DNA from 3 places in the Streptomyces sp. NPDC046759 genome. Region 1 is predicted to be linked to each of the others. Evidence: riboswitches for the same ligand, from Rfam matches in the RefSeq annotation. Region 1 holds a riboswitch; each other region holds the start of a gene.
The links. A riboswitch is a leader RNA that binds a small molecule or an ion and turns the genes downstream of it on or off. The one in region 1 is predicted to bind cobalamin.
Positions count from the first base shown of each region.

Region 2: linked by a shared signal. The riboswitch ahead of ABZ919_RS00955 ((2Fe-2S) ferredoxin domain-containing protein) and the one ahead of ABZ919_RS15580 (HoxN/HupN/NixA family nickel/cobalt transporter) in region 1 are both predicted to bind cobalamin.
Region 3: linked by a shared signal. The riboswitch ahead of ABZ919_RS30300 (ribonucleoside-diphosphate reductase subunit alpha) and the one ahead of ABZ919_RS15580 (HoxN/HupN/NixA family nickel/cobalt transporter) in region 1 are both predicted to bind cobalamin.

Region 1 is NZ_JBEYYJ010000009.1:250,730-255,961, reverse strand. Features, by position in the region: gene ABZ919_RS15590 (trypsin-like serine protease) at 1-135, opposite strand, end outside; partial or broken gene ABZ919_RS15585 (IS30 family transposase) at 212-473, shown strand; gene ABZ919_RS15580 (HoxN/HupN/NixA family nickel/cobalt transporter) at 528-1,637, opposite strand; cobalamin riboswitch at 1,664-1,854, opposite strand; gene ABZ919_RS15575 (metalloregulator ArsR/SmtB family transcription factor) at 1,935-2,294, shown strand; gene ABZ919_RS15570 (hypothetical protein) at 2,445-2,693, shown strand; partial or broken gene ABZ919_RS15565 (heavy metal translocating P-type ATPase) at 2,693-4,965, shown strand; gene ABZ919_RS15560 (copper chaperone PCu(A)C) at 4,962-5,232, shown strand, end outside.
Region 2 is NZ_JBEYYJ010000001.1:206,279-211,510, forward strand. Features, by position in the region: partial or broken gene ABZ919_RS00925 (cytochrome ubiquinol oxidase subunit I) at 1-285, opposite strand, end outside; gene ABZ919_RS00930 (SDR family oxidoreductase) at 329-1,168, opposite strand; partial or broken gene ABZ919_RS00935 (GMC family oxidoreductase) at 1,336-1,690, opposite strand; gene ABZ919_RS00940 (histidine phosphatase family protein) at 1,832-2,413, shown strand; gene ABZ919_RS00945 (CbtA family protein) at 2,521-3,273, opposite strand; gene ABZ919_RS00950 (CbtB-domain containing protein) at 3,294-3,515, opposite strand; cobalamin riboswitch at 3,552-3,694, opposite strand; gene ABZ919_RS00955 ((2Fe-2S) ferredoxin domain-containing protein) at 3,868-4,269, opposite strand; cobalamin riboswitch at 4,329-4,449, opposite strand; gene ABZ919_RS00960 (isoprenylcysteine carboxylmethyltransferase family protein) at 4,522-5,163, opposite strand.
Region 3 is NZ_JBEYYJ010000026.1:101,106-106,337, reverse strand. Features, by position in the region: gene ABZ919_RS30310 (ATP-binding protein) at 1-334, opposite strand, end outside; gene ABZ919_RS30305 (GNAT family N-acetyltransferase) at 499-1,053, shown strand; cobalamin riboswitch at 1,051-1,183, shown strand; gene ABZ919_RS30300 (ribonucleoside-diphosphate reductase subunit alpha) at 1,308-3,677, shown strand; gene ABZ919_RS30295 (ribonucleotide-diphosphate reductase subunit beta) at 3,677-4,690, shown strand; gene ABZ919_RS30290 (hypothetical protein) at 4,603-4,845, opposite strand; gene ABZ919_RS30285 (helix-turn-helix domain-containing protein) at 4,938-5,232, shown strand, end outside.

The sequences.
Region 1 (5,232 bases):
GCCGGACTTGCCGAAACCGCTGCGCCCGCTGCTTCTGGCCGCATGGGTTTCCCCCGCGGCGTCGCCCACCACTGCGGCTGCCCCGATGATGACCAGCGTCAGGGGCAGGATGGAGTTCCTGACTAGTGAGCGCACAAGGTCATTATCGATGCGGGCCGGGAAATCGGCAGGTGCTTCACCGGGAGGCTCCGGTCACAATCCACCGTCCGGATCGGCCATCGGCCCCCTGGCCGGGCGTGTCACCCGCTGTGTCGTGCCCCTTCATCTGCCCGGCGACCATGGCGCCGAACGTGTCAGGGACGCGCTGGTCACCACTGCGACCGTCTCTGACACGGGCACAGGGAAGCGAGATGGGCGCCTGTGGCGCGTTCACCATCGCCACCGGCATCCCGGTCCGCCTCTGCGACCCGGCCGGCCCCCGGCAGCGCGGCTCCAGCGAATCCCGCGGCCTGCTCCGGCACCACTTCCCAAGGGCACCGACCTGTCGGTCCGCACCCGCAGGGCCCCGGACACCGCTGCCGGCGTCGTCAGCCGGCGTCGGCGGTGTGGGTGCCCCAGCGTTCCTCGACCTTGGCCAGGCGCCAGTAGCCGATGGCCACGGCCCAGACGACGACGAACAGGCCGACGATGACGTAGCCGACGTTGTCGAGGTCCAGGCCCGCGATCCAGCCGCTGACGCCGTCGCTCAGCCCGAGCTTGTCGTGCAGGACGCCGAGCAGCTCGATGGTGCCGACGAAGAAGGCGACGGCGATGGACAGGCCGGTGATGGTGAGGTTGTAGAACACCTTGCGGACGGGGTTGGAGAACGCCCACTGGTAGGCGAAGTTCATGAAGGTGCCGTCGAGGGTGTCGAAGAGGCTCATGCCGGCGGCGAAGAGGAGGGGCAGGCAGAGGACCGCGTACCAGGGCAGGCCGGCCGCGGCGCCGTTGCCGGCCAGGGCGAGGAGCAGGACTTCGGTGGTGGTGTCGAAGCCGATGCCGAAGAGGAAGCCGAGCGGGAACATCTGGCCGGGGCGGCGGATCGACCTGGTGAGGCGGCCGAGTATGCGGTTCATGAAGCCGCGCGAGTCGAGGTGGGCCTCCAGCTCCGCTTCGTCGTAGCGTCCGGCGCGCATGGCCCTGAAGACACGGACGATGCCGAACAGTGCCGCGAGGTTGAGCGCGGCGATCAGGTACAGGAAGCCGCCGGAGACCGTGGTGCCCAGGGTGCCGAGGACCTGGTGGGTCCGGGATCCGTCGTTCATCAGGGTGCCCGCGAGCTTCGCGCCGCCCGCGACCAGCGCCGCCATGACGACGACCACGCTGGAGTGCCCGAGCGCGAACCAGAAGCCCACCGAGACCGGCCGCTTGCCGTCGGCCATCAGCTTGCGGGTGGTGTTGTCGATCGCGGCGATGTGGTCGGCGTCGAACGCGTGCCGCATGCCGAGGGTGTAGGCCGTGATGCCGAGGCCCACCCCGAACGCCTTGGTCCCCACCTCGTAGTGGCGCGGGACCACGAGGAGGAAGAGGATCCCGAAGGCGACCACGTGCAAGGCGACGATCACGGCCAGGAGGCCCGCGGTCCGCACCGTGTCCTCGCGCCGCCAGCGAAAGGAAGGGGAGGCGGCGGATTCGGGCACGCCTTCGGGCATGGTCATACGGTCACGCTCCAGCACCTCGTGGATCAGCATCGTGCTGCCGTGGCCGGTCTCCTGGCTGACGGGTCGACGCGCCCGCCCCTGCCTTCCCGGCCGCGCGGCCAGTGGCAATGCATGGGGCGGGAACTCCCCGATCACAGTGGCGAGGGCCGCTCCGGACTGAGCCCCTGAGGGACTGTCACCGGTCTTCCCGAACACCACGGCCCGCTCACCCTAGAAGGCCGGAGGTCGAGGCTGCAAGGCTGCACAATCGTGCAGGTATTGAGGCGGGATTTCGCGGACTGCGATGATGGGTCCATGCATCTCGTCCCCGCGGAACGCGCCGGGCAGCGCACCATCGACGGCCATCGCGTCTGCGACGCCATCGCCGCCGTCGGCGAGCCCGAGCGTGTACGCGTCTGGGCCGACCGCTTCTCTCTGCTCTCGGATCCCGGCCGCCTGTCCCTGCTGCTCGCCCTCCACGAGGCCGGGCCCATCGCCGTCTCCGACCTCGCCGTAGCCACCGGCATGAGGGACACCGCCGTGTCCCAGGCCCTGCGCCTGCTGCGCACCGCAGGCATCGTCCACGGCGAGAAGGACGGCCGAATCGTGCGCTACCGGCTCGTCGAGGGCCCGGTGGCCGCGCTGCTCGAACACTGCGTGTCCCGAGAGGCATGACGATCGTCGTCGCGAAGCAGGCACCGTCGTCCCTCACGTGACGCGGACCACGACGATGCTCCGGAACTCGACCCCCGGCGGCCCCGACTCCTGATGCAGTACGGCGCGATCCGGCCGACGCCGTACGAACGTGATCTGGAGTCGCGGTTGATGGACGAGTCCCGGCACATCTCCTCCGGCGCGGGTGCGGTGTCGCGGAAGCTAGTGCCTCCGCCCGCCCTGTGCGGATTCCTTCTCCTGCTGTCGCTGCTGTTCACGGTGTCGTACGCCGTCGGTGCCGCCGCAGGGCCCGTCGCGCCCGGCATGCACGGCGCCACCGGCACGAGCCGGGGTGACGGCGGTTCCGGCGGGGGCGGCCGCACGGACGACACGGGGGACATGCACGGAGGCGGCCACTGATGGGCGGAGAACCGGTGACCGTCGACCTGGTGACGACCGACCTGGCCGTCGGCGGCATGACCTGCGCGGCCTGCGTGAGGCGCGTCGAGAAGAAACTCGGCAGGCTGGACGGGGTCACGGCGACCGTCAATCTGGCCACCGGACGGGCGCGGGTGAGCCACCCGCCGCGGATCCGCCCCGAGGAACTCGTCGCCGCCGTCGAGAAGGCCGGCTGCACGGCTGCCCTGCCCGAACCGCCCAGCCAGCCCGAGACGCGCGGAGGCGAGGACGCGGGCGAGTCCGAGGGAGCTCGCCAGGAGCGGGACCGGCTGCTGATCACCGCGCTGTTCGCGGTGCCCGTGCTCGTGCTGTCGATGGTTCCCGCGCTGCAGTTCCGTGACTGGCAGTGGCTGTGCTTCGCGCTGGCCGCGCCGGTCGCCGTGTGGGGCGCGTTGCCCTTCCATGTGCGTGCGACGCGTGGGCTTCGGCACGCGGCGGCGACCATGGACACCCTGGTGTCGCTGGGTGTGGTGGCGTCCTTCTCCTGGTCCGCCTACGCGCTGTTCCTCGGCGGTGCCGGAGAGCCCGGCATGCGGATGCCGTTCACCCTGGTGCCCTCGGCTTCGGGCGGCGCGGCGCACGTCTATCTCGAAGCGGCCGTCGGTGTGCCGCTGTTCGTCCTGGCGGGGCGGTTCCTGGAGGCGCGGGCCCGGCGGGGGACCGGGCTGGCGCTCAGGTCGCTGGCTCGACTCGCCGTCAAAGAGGTGACCGTGCGCGATGGCGGCGTGGAACTGCTCGTCCCAATCGAGCGGTTGAGAGCGGGACAGGTCTTCGTCGTGCGGCCGGGGGAGCGGGTGGCCACCGACGGGCAGGTGGTGGAGGGCAGTTCGGCCGTGGATCTGTCCCTGGTCACCGGAGAGAGCGAGCCCGTCGAGGTCGGGCCGGGTTCGTCGGTGGTCGGTGCCGCCGTCAACGCCGGCGGGCTGCTCCTGGTGAAGGCCACGGCCGTCGGTGCCGACACCCAGCTCGCCCGGATCACCCGGCTGGTGACCGAGGCCCAGGCCGGCAAGGCACGGGCCCAGCGGCTGGCCGACACGGTGGCGGGCGTCTTCGTCCCCGTCGTGCTGACGCTGGCCGTCACCTGTCTCGGCTTCTGGCTCGGTGCCGGAGCCGACCCGCAGGCCGCCGTCACCGCGTGCGTGGCCGTGCTCGTCGTGGCCTGCCCGTGCGCGCTCGGCCTGGCCACGCCGACCGCGCTGATGGCCGCGACCGGCCGCGGTGCCCAACTGGGCGTCCTGGTCGGCGGAGCCCAGGCACTGGAGGGGCTGCAGCACCTCGACACGGTCGTGCTGGACAAGACCGGCACGCTCACCTGCGGCGTATGACCGTCGCCCGCGTCACGGTCGTACCCGGCGGACCGGGCAAGGAGGCGCTGCTGAGACTGGCCGGGGCCGTCGAGCACGGCTCGGAGCATCCCCTGGGACGGGCGATCGCTTCCCACGCCCGGCGGGAAGTCCCCGAGGCGACGCTGCCGGACGTGAGTGAGTTCGCCGCGGCGCCGGGGCGGGGCGTGCGCGGCCTGGTCGAGGGCCGGCTGGTGGAAGTACTCGCCCCAGACGGCGAGTTGCCCACCGCCCTGGCAGACGCGCTGTCCGTGGCCGAGGCTGCCGCCCACACGCCTGTCCTGGTCCGGGTGGACGGTGCGGCCGAGGCCCTGATCGAGGTCGGGGACGTGGTGCGGCCCGGCAGCTACCAGGCCGTGGACCGGCTGCGACGCCTGGGCGTGCGGCCGGTGCTCGCGACCGGTGACCGTGAGGCACCCGCGCAGTCCGTGGCCGCAGCCCTGGGCATCGACGAGGTGCACGCCCGCTGCACTCCCGAGGCCAAGGCCGACCTCGTACGGGACCTGCAGGAGCAGGGCCACCGCGTCGCGCTCATCGGCGACGGAGTGAACGACGCCGCGGCCCTGGCCGGCGCCGACCTGGGCATCGCCATGGGCAGCGGCACGGACGTGGCCATCGGGGCCGCCGACGTGACGTTGGTACGCGGGGACATCGAGGCGTTGGCGGACGCGGTCCGGCTCGCCCGGCGCACGCTGGGCACGATCCGGGCCAACCTCGTCTGGGCCTTCGGCTACAACGTGGTGACCATGCCGCTCGCCATGGCCGGCCTGCTCGATCCGGTGCTCGCAGCGGCGGCGATGTCGGTGAGTTCGCTGCTGGTCGTGGGCAACAGCCTGCGGCTGCGCGCCTGGCAGCCCTCGCCCGCTCCCGCCCGGAGGCGTACCCGATGACCGAGCAGGACCTCTGGCGACCCACGCGCCGTCGGCTGACCGACGCCGTCCTCGCCGCGCTCGCGCCCGTGGCCGCCTGCAGCCTCGCCCTCGGAGGGCTGACGACCTGGGCCGGGGCCGGGAAGGCGGGCAGCCCGGCTCGGATCACCGTCTCGCACGGGCGGGTCCTCCTGCCGTTCGGGGACAGCACGGACACCGCGGCGCTCTTCGACATCGCCAACGTCGGTGGCGCGGACGACCGGCTGGTGGACGTGACGTCCACCGCCA
Region 2 (5,232 bases), on a different contig from region 1:
GAGGTAGATGGCGATGAGGACGGCTTCCAGGAAGAACGCCCAGGCCTCGACGCCGAAACCGATCCCGAAGACATCGCCCCAACGGCCCATCATGCCCGCCCACAGCAGACCGAACTCGAAGGACAGCACGGTGCGGGTGACGACGCCGATCGCGAACCGGACCGCCATGACGGCCGACCATCGCCGGGCCGGCAGCAGGGCGATGGCATCGTCACGGCGCAGTCCGTAGCCGTGCATGAGGAGCGTGATCAGCGGCAGCGCGACCCCGAGCGGCACCAGGCTGATGTGGCATGGGGGTGCCTTTGGTGGCCGACGTGAGTGGAGCGGGTCAGCCGCCGGTGGCGAAGCCGGGGAAGAGCGTCATCCCGCCGTCGACGTACAAGGTGGTGCCCACGACGTAGTCCATGAGGTCGGAGGCGAGGGCGACGACGGCGTGGGCGATGTCCTCGGGGTCACCGATCCGCTTGTACGGGATGAGCCGCATGAGATCCTGCTGCGCTTCCGCCGTCTCCCAGGCACTGCGGTTGATGGGCGTCTTGATGGCACCGGGGGCGACCGCGTTCACACGGATGCGCTTGGGGGCGAGCTCCTGGGCGAGGGTCGCCATCATCATCTGGACGCCGCCCTTGGACGAGGCGTAGTTGACGTGACCGGCCCAGGGGATGACCTGGTGGACCGAGCTCATACAGATGATCTTGCCGGCGGCGCACGACACCTCGGGGACGATCCCGCGGCGCAGGAACTCCTTGGTGGCCTCACGGGCGCAGAGGAACTGCCCGGTGAGGTTGACGTCCAGGACCTTCTGCCACTGGGCGAGGGTCATGTCCGTGACCGCGGCGTCCCGCTGCAGTCCCGCGTTCGCGACGAGGATGTCGATCGTGCCGAACTCCTCGACCATCCGCTCCATCATGGCGACGACCTGCTGCTCGTCTGAGACGTCCGCCTCGTAGGCGGCCGCCCGGACCCCTGATCCGGTGATCTCCTCGACCACCTTCTCGGCGTCGTCGCGGCCGGCCACGTAGTTCACCACGACGTCGGCCCCGGCCCGGCCCAGGGCGACGGCCGTCGCCCTGCCGATTCCGGAGTTCGCGCCGGTCACGAGTGCCTTCTGCCCCCGCAGCAGGTGGGACGGGATCACGCCCTGGGGTGCGCCCTCGGTGGAACTCACGATGTGCTGCTCCTCCACTGCGTGCCCGCTTTCGCCGGGCCCGTCGCCCGGCGGTCCGGGCAATCAGACAAGCACCGCGGAGGGGCGGCGGCATGCCGGAGCGGACCGCGTTGCGCTGCCCGGCTGAGGATCTTCGCCCGGTCGGAGTCGGGGGCGCCGGCGCAGGGTCAGCTCAGCCGTTCCAGCAGGTGGTCGCCCACGCGGAGGGCGTTGGCGATGGCCGTCAGGGACGGGTTGACCGCGCCGATGCTCAGGAAGAAGCTCGTGCCGACGACGGAGAGGTTGTCGAGGTCGTGGGCCCTGCAGTTGACGTCCAGGGCCGAGGACGCCGGGTCGGTGCCGAAGCGCACGGTTCCGGTCTGGTGGGCGGCGGCACCGATCGGCATGCCCTTGTGCAGGTAGATGCTCCGGGACAGCAGACGGGGCTCGTGCATGCCCCGATGACCGAGCATGTGCTGCTGTTTGCCGCAGGCGTCCGAGACCGGCGATGTTGTTGCCCTCGTCGAGGGTGAGCCGGATCCCTGCTGGGCGGCTACTGAGGGGACGCTCGGCGGGGCTGCCGGGCAGTCAGGGCGACCGGGCCTGCGTGACGAGGTGTTAGGTTCGCGGCGGTGCGGCAGGAGTCCCGCACCCGCCGACCGCGCCAGCAGCAGGAGCGACCTCGTGACCAGCCGTGTGCTTCTCGTCTCCCCCGCCATGAGCGCGTCGTCCCGGCAGGCCCGATTCGACGACGGCGGCCCGATCGAGGACGGCGGCGCGGCGAGGGCCCGGTCGGCGGCCGGGTCGTTGCCCGCCGCGGCCCGCGTCCTCTCCTCGCCCGGGGTGCGCTGCCGGGAGACGGCCGCCGCGCTGGGCCTCGACGACGTGCCGGTGCCGGAGTTGGCGGGTCTCGACGTGGGCCGCTGGCGCGGACGCACCCTGGAGGAGGTGGGGACCGCCGAGCCGGAGGCAGTGGGACGGTGGCTCGGGGACCCCGGTTCCGCACCGCATGGAGGCGAGTCCGTGCAGGACCTGTGCGGGCGGGTGGCGCGCTGGCTGAGCGACGCGCAGACCCTGCCGGGCCGTACGCTCGCCGTGGTCGAGCCGGAGGTGGTGCGGGCGGCGGTCGTCCACGCGCTGGGCCTGCCCGCCTCGGTCTTCTGGCGCCTCGACGTGCCGCCGCTGACCGTGACGGAACTCAGTGGCCGGGCCGGGCGCTGGAACCTGCGTCTGGGGCGTCCGCTCGCCGTGCCGGAGTCCTACTAGAGACTGCCGACCGGTGGACCGGGCTGCCGGGTTCCGTGCGCTTCGGTGTCCGGAGAACGCCGGAGAGCCCTCGGACGGTTCCGAAGGCCCTCTGGGTCCCGGAGGAGTCAGCGCGCGGCCGGAACCGTCCGCGCGGCCGCTGCCTTCGCCGGTCCGGGGTTCAGCAGCCGTTCCGCCAGCTCGCCGAAGAGCAGGCCGAAGCCTGTCCAGAGGCTCAGCTGAATGGCCAGGGTGGAGAGCCGGAACCGCCACAGCAGGGTGGCCGGGAAGTTCTTCGGCACTTCGTTGACGACCGGCAGGAACTGGTAGGCCAGGCCGATGACGACGACGAACGCGACGATCGCGACCACGGCCGCCCACCAGGTGCCCGTTCTGGGCGCCAGACTCTTGCCCAGGATGGTGGCGGCGACCGCCAGCAGCACACTGAGCAGCATCATCAGGAAGTACAGTGTGGTCCGTTTGCCGATGGTGTCGGCGCTGCCCACCGACGGCGGGTTGGCCGGGTACTTCAGGAACGGCACGACGTACACGGCGAGCAAGGCGCAGCCCGACAGCAGCAGCGCCGTGGCGCGCGGGCTGAAACGGCCCACGCGGCCCAGCGCGAAACAGAAGGCGAGCGCGGCGATTCCGCCGAAGGCGGCCCCGTAGACCAGCACGCCGGTCGCGAGGCCGGCGGTGGACTGCAGGGACCGCGAGACGACCTCCATCTCGTGCTCGTGGGAGTGGGCTTCCTCGAAGCTGATCGCCTTGCCGACGCTCGGCTCACCGAGCACATACGCCACGATCAGGGCGAGCACGCCGGCGGCCAGGCCGGCGAGCATGCCCCGCACGAGAAGGTTCCGTACGGTTGCGGAGTTCATGCCTGTGCGGTGCCCTCGCGTCAGTGGCAGGGGAAGCCGAGCAGGTGGCGGGCGTCGTGCACCCACTCGTGGACGTCCGCGCCGTTGAACACGGAGGTGGCGCCCTGTTCGGCGCCGACGAAGTACAGCAGGATCAGCATGAGGATGCCGAAGAAGACGGCCCACGGAGCAATCGCCTTCAGCGGCAGCTTGGCGGGGACGGCGGGGGTAGTGGCTGTCGGCTGGGCGACGGTCTGCGCCATGGCAGGACCTCCTCTGGGAGTTCGCGTCCCATCTCGGTGGTGCACAGGACGACGGCCACGGGTCTGACTCACGAGTCCCCTCCGAGGGTCCCGCATACAGTGGCGCGACCGTGCCGGATTCCCACCGGCTTCCGTCTCGCCGTCGTCGATATCGGACAGACCGTACCGCGTGACGCGCACACGGCCAAGACCGCCTCCCGTGACGTGATCTTCCTCTCCCCCTGACGGTCCGTGCGGCGCCGGGCAAGTCCCAGGTGGCTCCGGCTCGTTCTCACCGGTGACGCGCAACCCGACGGCCTGCAAGCCGAGTTCCGGACCGGCCCGGTGGTCCGCGGCGGCCCGGCCGGCTCCGTCACCGGGCATCCGCACGGCGCCCCGGCGGTGTGAAGGCGTACAGATCGAGGATGTCCGGCAGGGGAGCCACACCGGGTCCGCCGGCGCGCACCCAGGTGACGATGTCCTCGGTCGCGTCCGGATCGTTGACCAGCCCGAGCCATACCGGCCGCGCACCGGCGGCACGCCCCGCGGAGGACGGCTGTACGACGACGACGTTGGCCTGATCGCAGGCGTCGAGGCACTCGGAGACGCGCACCGGCAATTCCGCCTGAAGACGCGCGGTCTGCGCCACGTGATCCACCCCGGTCACCTTGGGACTGCCGCAGCAGCAGTCCCGGCACACGACGACCCGGCACGGCACCGCCCCGCTGTCCGTCTCAGTGTCGTACGACGCCTGATCCACCGGATTCTCGGGCATTCCGCCCACTCCCCTCCCGGGGAGATCCGCCCCGGAGTCCGTCGAGGAGGCGACCGCGTGAGTCTCCTGGCTCCCGGGTCGTCGCGGGCCCCCTGCCCACCCCCGTCGCGGTGGTGGCCTGCCGGAACTCGCTCACCGGTCACAGTGGCGGGACCGCGCCGGATTCGCACCGGCTTCCTCGGACCGCCGTCGCCCTGTATCGCCGGTCATCATCCCATCACCGGGCAGAAGCCCCGCACGGCGCCGCCCCGGCTACCGCTGCCCGGTGCCGGCATGCTGGGCGCCGGTCCGGGCGGGACGTATGCGGGGTATCAGCGCCGGGACTTCGGCGCGGTAGGCGTCGTACGCGGGGCCGAACTGCCGGGCCATCAGGCCGTCCTCGATCCGGACCCGCCGCAGCAGCCAGGGGACGGTGACCGCCGGGAAAGCCGTCCAGACCCCGAAGCCGCAGGCCAGCATGGAGCCGGTGACCAGGCCGAGCAGACCGGTGTAGATGGGGTGACGGACCAGCCGGTAAGGACCACTCGTGCGCAGCTCGTGGTGTTCCTGGACGGTCGGGACGCTGGCCCACATGGTGCCCAGGACCCAGCGGGCCCACAACAGCAGGGCGGTCGAGGCGACGGCGAGGGCGGCTCCCGCGAGCGCCGGCGCGGGCTGCCAGTACTGCAGGTGACGCCAGAAGCCCCGGGAGTGTCCGACCAGCGCGAAGAACGCAGAGACGCCCGCGATCAGCAGCAGCCGGCGCGGCAGGGTGCGGCGCAGTCCGTGCGCCCAGGCGCGCGGACCGGCCGGGCTCCTCACGCCGAAGTAGACGGCGCCCACGACCCACGCCGCGACGAAGACCAGGATGCAGATGCTGGTGGTCAGGACCAGTGCCGAGTGCAGATTCCCCATGCCTCAAGACTGCTCCGCGCACCCGGCGGACCACCACCACCCATGGGTCGATGGAGAGCTCTCCGCCGC
Region 3 (5,232 bases), on a different contig from region 1:
GGACGATTCCATCGAACCCCGGGCTCTTCCGCCAGTGCTCGAACCAGTTCGACCCGCCCGCGACGGAGATGTACACGGCCTCGGCGGCCCAGGCGAGGACGGCGAGCGCGGCGACGGCCCAGACGACCCTGGTGGCGTTGGTGTAGGAGACCCATCTGCGCCACTTCTTGGATCGTGTGGTGTCCTGGCGTGCCTCCCAACGGACCGTCAGGCAGTGCCAGTGGCGCAGGTACACGCGTCTGATCCGGCGCCCCAGCCCCCTCAGTGGGAGCGTCGCCATGGGTGCGTTGCGCGGCCGGTCCTTGCCCGGTGGGTGGCGGACGATCTTCGGCATGGAGCGTCTCCTCCCGCGTCTCTGCCCGTTCCTGCTCGGGACGGAGGACCGCCGGACACCCACACCCACTTCCATGGAAGCACTCCAGGCCCGTCCCGCAACCCGGCCCCGGCCCAGGTGAAACCGGCGGCCCGCCGTCGTACCCGTCCGGCACACTCGGCCCCATGGACATCGTCATCCGGCAGGCGGCTCCCCACGACTACGAGGCCCTCGGCGAGATCACGGCCCAGGCCTATCTCCAGGACGGCCTCCTGGACTTCGGCGAAAGCGACGAGTACCTCGGTGAGTTGCGGAACGTGGCAGAACGAGCGGGCGCAGCCGAGCTCCTCGTGGCCACCCGCGACGACATCCTGCTGGGCGGCGTCGCCTTCGTGCCGAACGGCGGCCCCATGGCCGACATCGCCCGCCCCGGAGAGGCCGAGATCCGCATGCTGGCCGTGGCGGCGGCCGCCCGCGGGCAGGGCGCCGGCGAGACCCTGGTCCGCGCCTGCGTCGACCGCGCCCGGTCCACCGAGGGCTGCACCGCCGTCGTCCTGTCCACCCAGCGCACCATGCACACCGCCCACCGCATCTACGAACGCCTGGGCTTCGTGCGCACACCCGAGCGGGACTGGAATCCGCTGCCCCAGCGGCTCGACGTCACTCTGCTCACCTACGAGTTGACGCTCCGAGACCGCCACGACACAACATCTGGGGGTGACGCGACAGCCCGGCACTAGATGTATGCTCATGCTCGCTGTCGCCGCAGGGGAATCCGGTGCGAATCCGGAACTGTCCCGCAACGGTGTACTTGTGCGCGTCTGCGCCCAGGAGTCAGTCCGAGGACCTGCCGGCAGCGCACCCGGCCGTCCGGTCCGGGTGCCCTGAGACGTCCGGGCCTCGTGGGATGGGCCGGTGGACGCGACGCCGTGTGCGCTCGTGACTGCCCCCTGCCCTCCGCAAGGCCCCCGTGCCGAGCGAGGGAGAGCCCCACGTGACCATCGCGCCAGCAGATCCGGCTTCAGCCGGCGCCCTGGAGACCGACGGTCCCGGTGCCGCGCTGCTGCGGACCCTGACCGAGCTGACCGCCGACCTCCCCGACGCCGACCCCGGCCGGGTCGCCGCCGCCGCGCTGCGCGGCCGGTCGGCTCGTGCGGACGAGTCGGAACTGCGGGAGCTGGCCACGGAGGCCGCCGCCGGGCTCATCTCCGAGGACCCCGCCTACTCCCGGCTGGCCGCCCGGCTGCTGACCGTCTCCATCCGCGCCGAGGCCGCCTCGCAGGGCGTGACGTCGTTCACCGAGTCCGTGGCCGTGGGACACCGCGAGGGGCTGATCGCCGACCGGACCGCCGCCTTCGTGACGCTGCACGCCGAGCGGCTGGACGCGCTGACCGACCGCCGGGCCGACGACCGTTTCGGCTACTTCGGCCTGCGCACCCTGCACAGCCGGTACCTGCTGCGGCACCCGATCACCCGCAAGGTCATCGAGACCCCCCAGCACTTCATGCTGCGGGTCGCGAGCGGCCTCGCCGAGGACGACACCACCCGCTCCGTGGACGAAGTCGCCGCGCTCTACGGCCTCATGAGCCGCCTGGACTACCTCCCGTCCTCCCCCACCCTCTTCAACTCCGGCACGCGGCACCCGCAGATGTCGTCCTGCTACCTCCTCGACTCCCCGCTGGACGAGCTGGACTCCATCTACGAGCGCTACCACCAGGTGGCCCGGCTCTCCAAGCACGCCGGCGGCATCGGTCTGTCGTACTCCCGGATCCGCAGCCGCGGTTCGCTGATCCGCGGCACCAACGGGCACTCCAACGGCATCGTGCCGTTCCTGAAGACCCTGGACGCCTCGGTCGCCGCCGTGAACCAGGGCGGCCGGCGCAAGGGCGCCGCGGCCGTGTACCTGGAGACCTGGCACTCCGACATCGAGGAGTTCCTCGAGCTGCGGGACAACACCGGCGAGGACGCCCGCCGTACGCACAACCTGAACCTCGCGCACTGGGTCCCGGACGAGTTCATGCGCCGGGTCAACGCCGACGAGCAGTGGTCGCTGTTCTCCCCGGCGGACGTGCCGGAGCTGGTGGACCTGTGGGGCGAGGAGTTCGACGCCGCCTACCGCAAGGCCGAGGCTGCGGGTCTGGCGAAGAAGACCATGTCCGCGCGTGAGCTGTACGGCCGGATGATGCGGACCCTCGCGCAGACCGGCAACGGCTGGATGACCTTCAAGGACGCGGCGAACCGCACCGCCAACCAGACGGCCCTGCCGGGGCACGTGGTCCACTCCTCCAACCTCTGCACGGAGATCCTGGAGGTCACCGACGACGGGGAGACGGCGGTCTGCAACCTGGGGTCCGTCAACCTGGGTGCCTTCGTCGACACCGTGACCGGTGACATCGACTGGCAGCGGCTGGACGAGACCGTCCGCACGGCCGTCACCTTCCTCGACCGCGTGGTCGACATCAACTTCTACCCGACCGAGCAGGCGGGCCGGTCGAACGCGAAGTGGCGCCCGGTGGGCCTCGGCGCGATGGGTCTGCAGGACGTCTTCTTCAAGCTGCGCCTGCCCTTCGACTCGCCGGAGGCCAGGGCCCTGTCCACGCGGATCGCCGAGCGGATCATGCTCGCCGCGTACGAGGCCTCCGCCGACCTCGCCGAGCGCAACGGTCCGCTGCCGGCCTGGGAGAAGACCCGTACGGCCCGGGGCGTGCTGCACCCCGACCACTACGGCGCCGAGCTGACCTGGCCCGAGCGGTGGGAGGCGTTGCGCGCGCGCATCGCGTCCGTCGGCATGCGCAACTCGCTGCTCCTCGCCATCGCCCCGACGGCCACCATCGCCTCCATCGCGGGCGTGTACGAGTGCATCGAGCCACAGGTGTCGAACCTGTTCAAGCGCGAGACGCTGTCCGGTGAGTTCCTTCAGGTCAACTCCTACCTGGTCCAGGACCTGAAGAACCTGGGTGTCTGGGACGCCCGCACCCGGGAGGCGCTGCGTGACGCGAACGGCTCGGTGCAGGACTTCGCCTGGATCCCCGAGGACGTACGCCGGCTCTACCGCACGGCGTGGGAGATCCCGCAGCGCGGCCTGATCGACATGGCGGCGGCCCGCACCCCGTTCCTGGACCAGGCGCAGTCCCTCAACCTGTTCCTGGAGACACCGACCATCGGCAAGCTCTCCTCGATGTACGCGTACGCCTGGAAGTCGGGCCTGAAGACGACGTACTACCTGCGCTCCCGCCCGGCGACCCGCATCGCCCGCGCCGCCCGGGCGCAGGCGCCCGCCACCCTCCCCGTACAGCAGGTGGCCGACCCCGACGCGGTCGCCTGCTCCCTGGAAAACCCCGAGTCCTGCGAGGCCTGCCAGTGATGACCACCCGAGACCAGAACCTGCTCGACCCGGGCTTCGAACTCACCCTCCGCCCGATGCGCTACCCGGACTTCTACGAGCGCTACCGGGACGCGATCAAGAACACCTGGACCGTCGAGGAGGTCGACCTCCATTCCGACGTCGCCGACCTCGCGAAGCTGACGCCCGAGGAGCAGCACCTCATCGGTCGTCTGGTCGCCTTCTTCGCGACGGGTGACTCGATCGTCGCGAACAACCTGGTGCTGACGCTGTACAAGCACATCAACTCCCCCGAGGCGCGGCTGTACCTGAGCCGTCAGCTCTTCGAGGAGGCCGTGCACGTCCAGTTCTATCTGACGCTGCTGGACACCTACCTGCCCGACCCGGACGACCGGGCGGCGGCCTTCGCGGCCGTCGAGAACATCCCCTCCATCCGCGAGAAGGCGCAGTTCTGCTTCAGGTGGATGGACTCGGTGGACCGGCTCGACCGCCTGGAGACGAAGGCCGACCGCCGCCGCTTCCTGCTGAACCTGATCTGCTTCGCCGCGTGCATCGAGGGCCTGTTCTTCTACGGCGCCTTCGCGTACGTCTACTGGTTCCGCAGCCGGGGCCTGCTGCACGGTCTCGCCACCGGCACCAACTGGGTGTTCCGCGACGAGACGATGCACATGTCCTTCGCCTTCGACGTGGTCGACACGGTCCGCAAGGAGGAGCCGGAGCTGTTCGACGACGAGCTCGGTCAGCAGGTCACCGACATGTTGCGGGAGGCCGTCGAGGCCGAGCTGCAGTTCGCGCGCGACCTGTGCGGCGACGGCCTGCCAGGGATGAACACGGAGTCGATGCGGCAGTACCTGGAGTGCGTCGCCGACCAGCGCCTTGCGCGTCTGGGCTTCGCCCCCGTCTACGGCTCGGAGAATCCGTTCTCCTTCATGGAGCTGCAGGGGGTTCAGGAGCTGACGAACTTCTTCGAGCGCCGCCCGTCGGCGTACCAGGTGGCGGTGGAGGGCACCGTCGACCTGGACGAGGACTTCTGATCCCTCCCTTCGCGCCGGGCCTCCTGGGCCCTCCTGATCTGGCGGTCGATGATCCGGTCGTGCACGATGCCGATCACCGCCGGGAGGACCAGGAGGCCCAGGATCCCGATCACGGCGATCATTCCGAGCAGTCCTTCTGTCTGTGCCGTAGTCATGTCACCACTGTCGCGCCGGATGCTGCTTACCGTGAGTGGCAGGACTGCCGCACGTCTTCAAATTCCTGCCACCGTGGGGGCACACTGGGGGCATGCTCCAGAACGTGGCCGCCGTGCTCCTGGACGGCGTGAACCCCTTCGAGATGGCCGTCGTCTGCGAGGTGTTCGGCACCGACCGCAGCGACGAGGGCCTGCCGGTGTACGACTTCGCGGTCGTCTCGGCCGAGGGCCCGGTGCTGCGCTCCACGGCGGGGTTCACCCTGCAGGTCGAGCACGGCCTGGAGCGCCTGGAGGCGGCCGATCTGATCGCCGTGCCCGCCGGGTCCGCCTACGACTGCCGGGAGTTCCCGCCCGAGCTGCTCGATGCCCTGCGCCGTGGTGTGGACC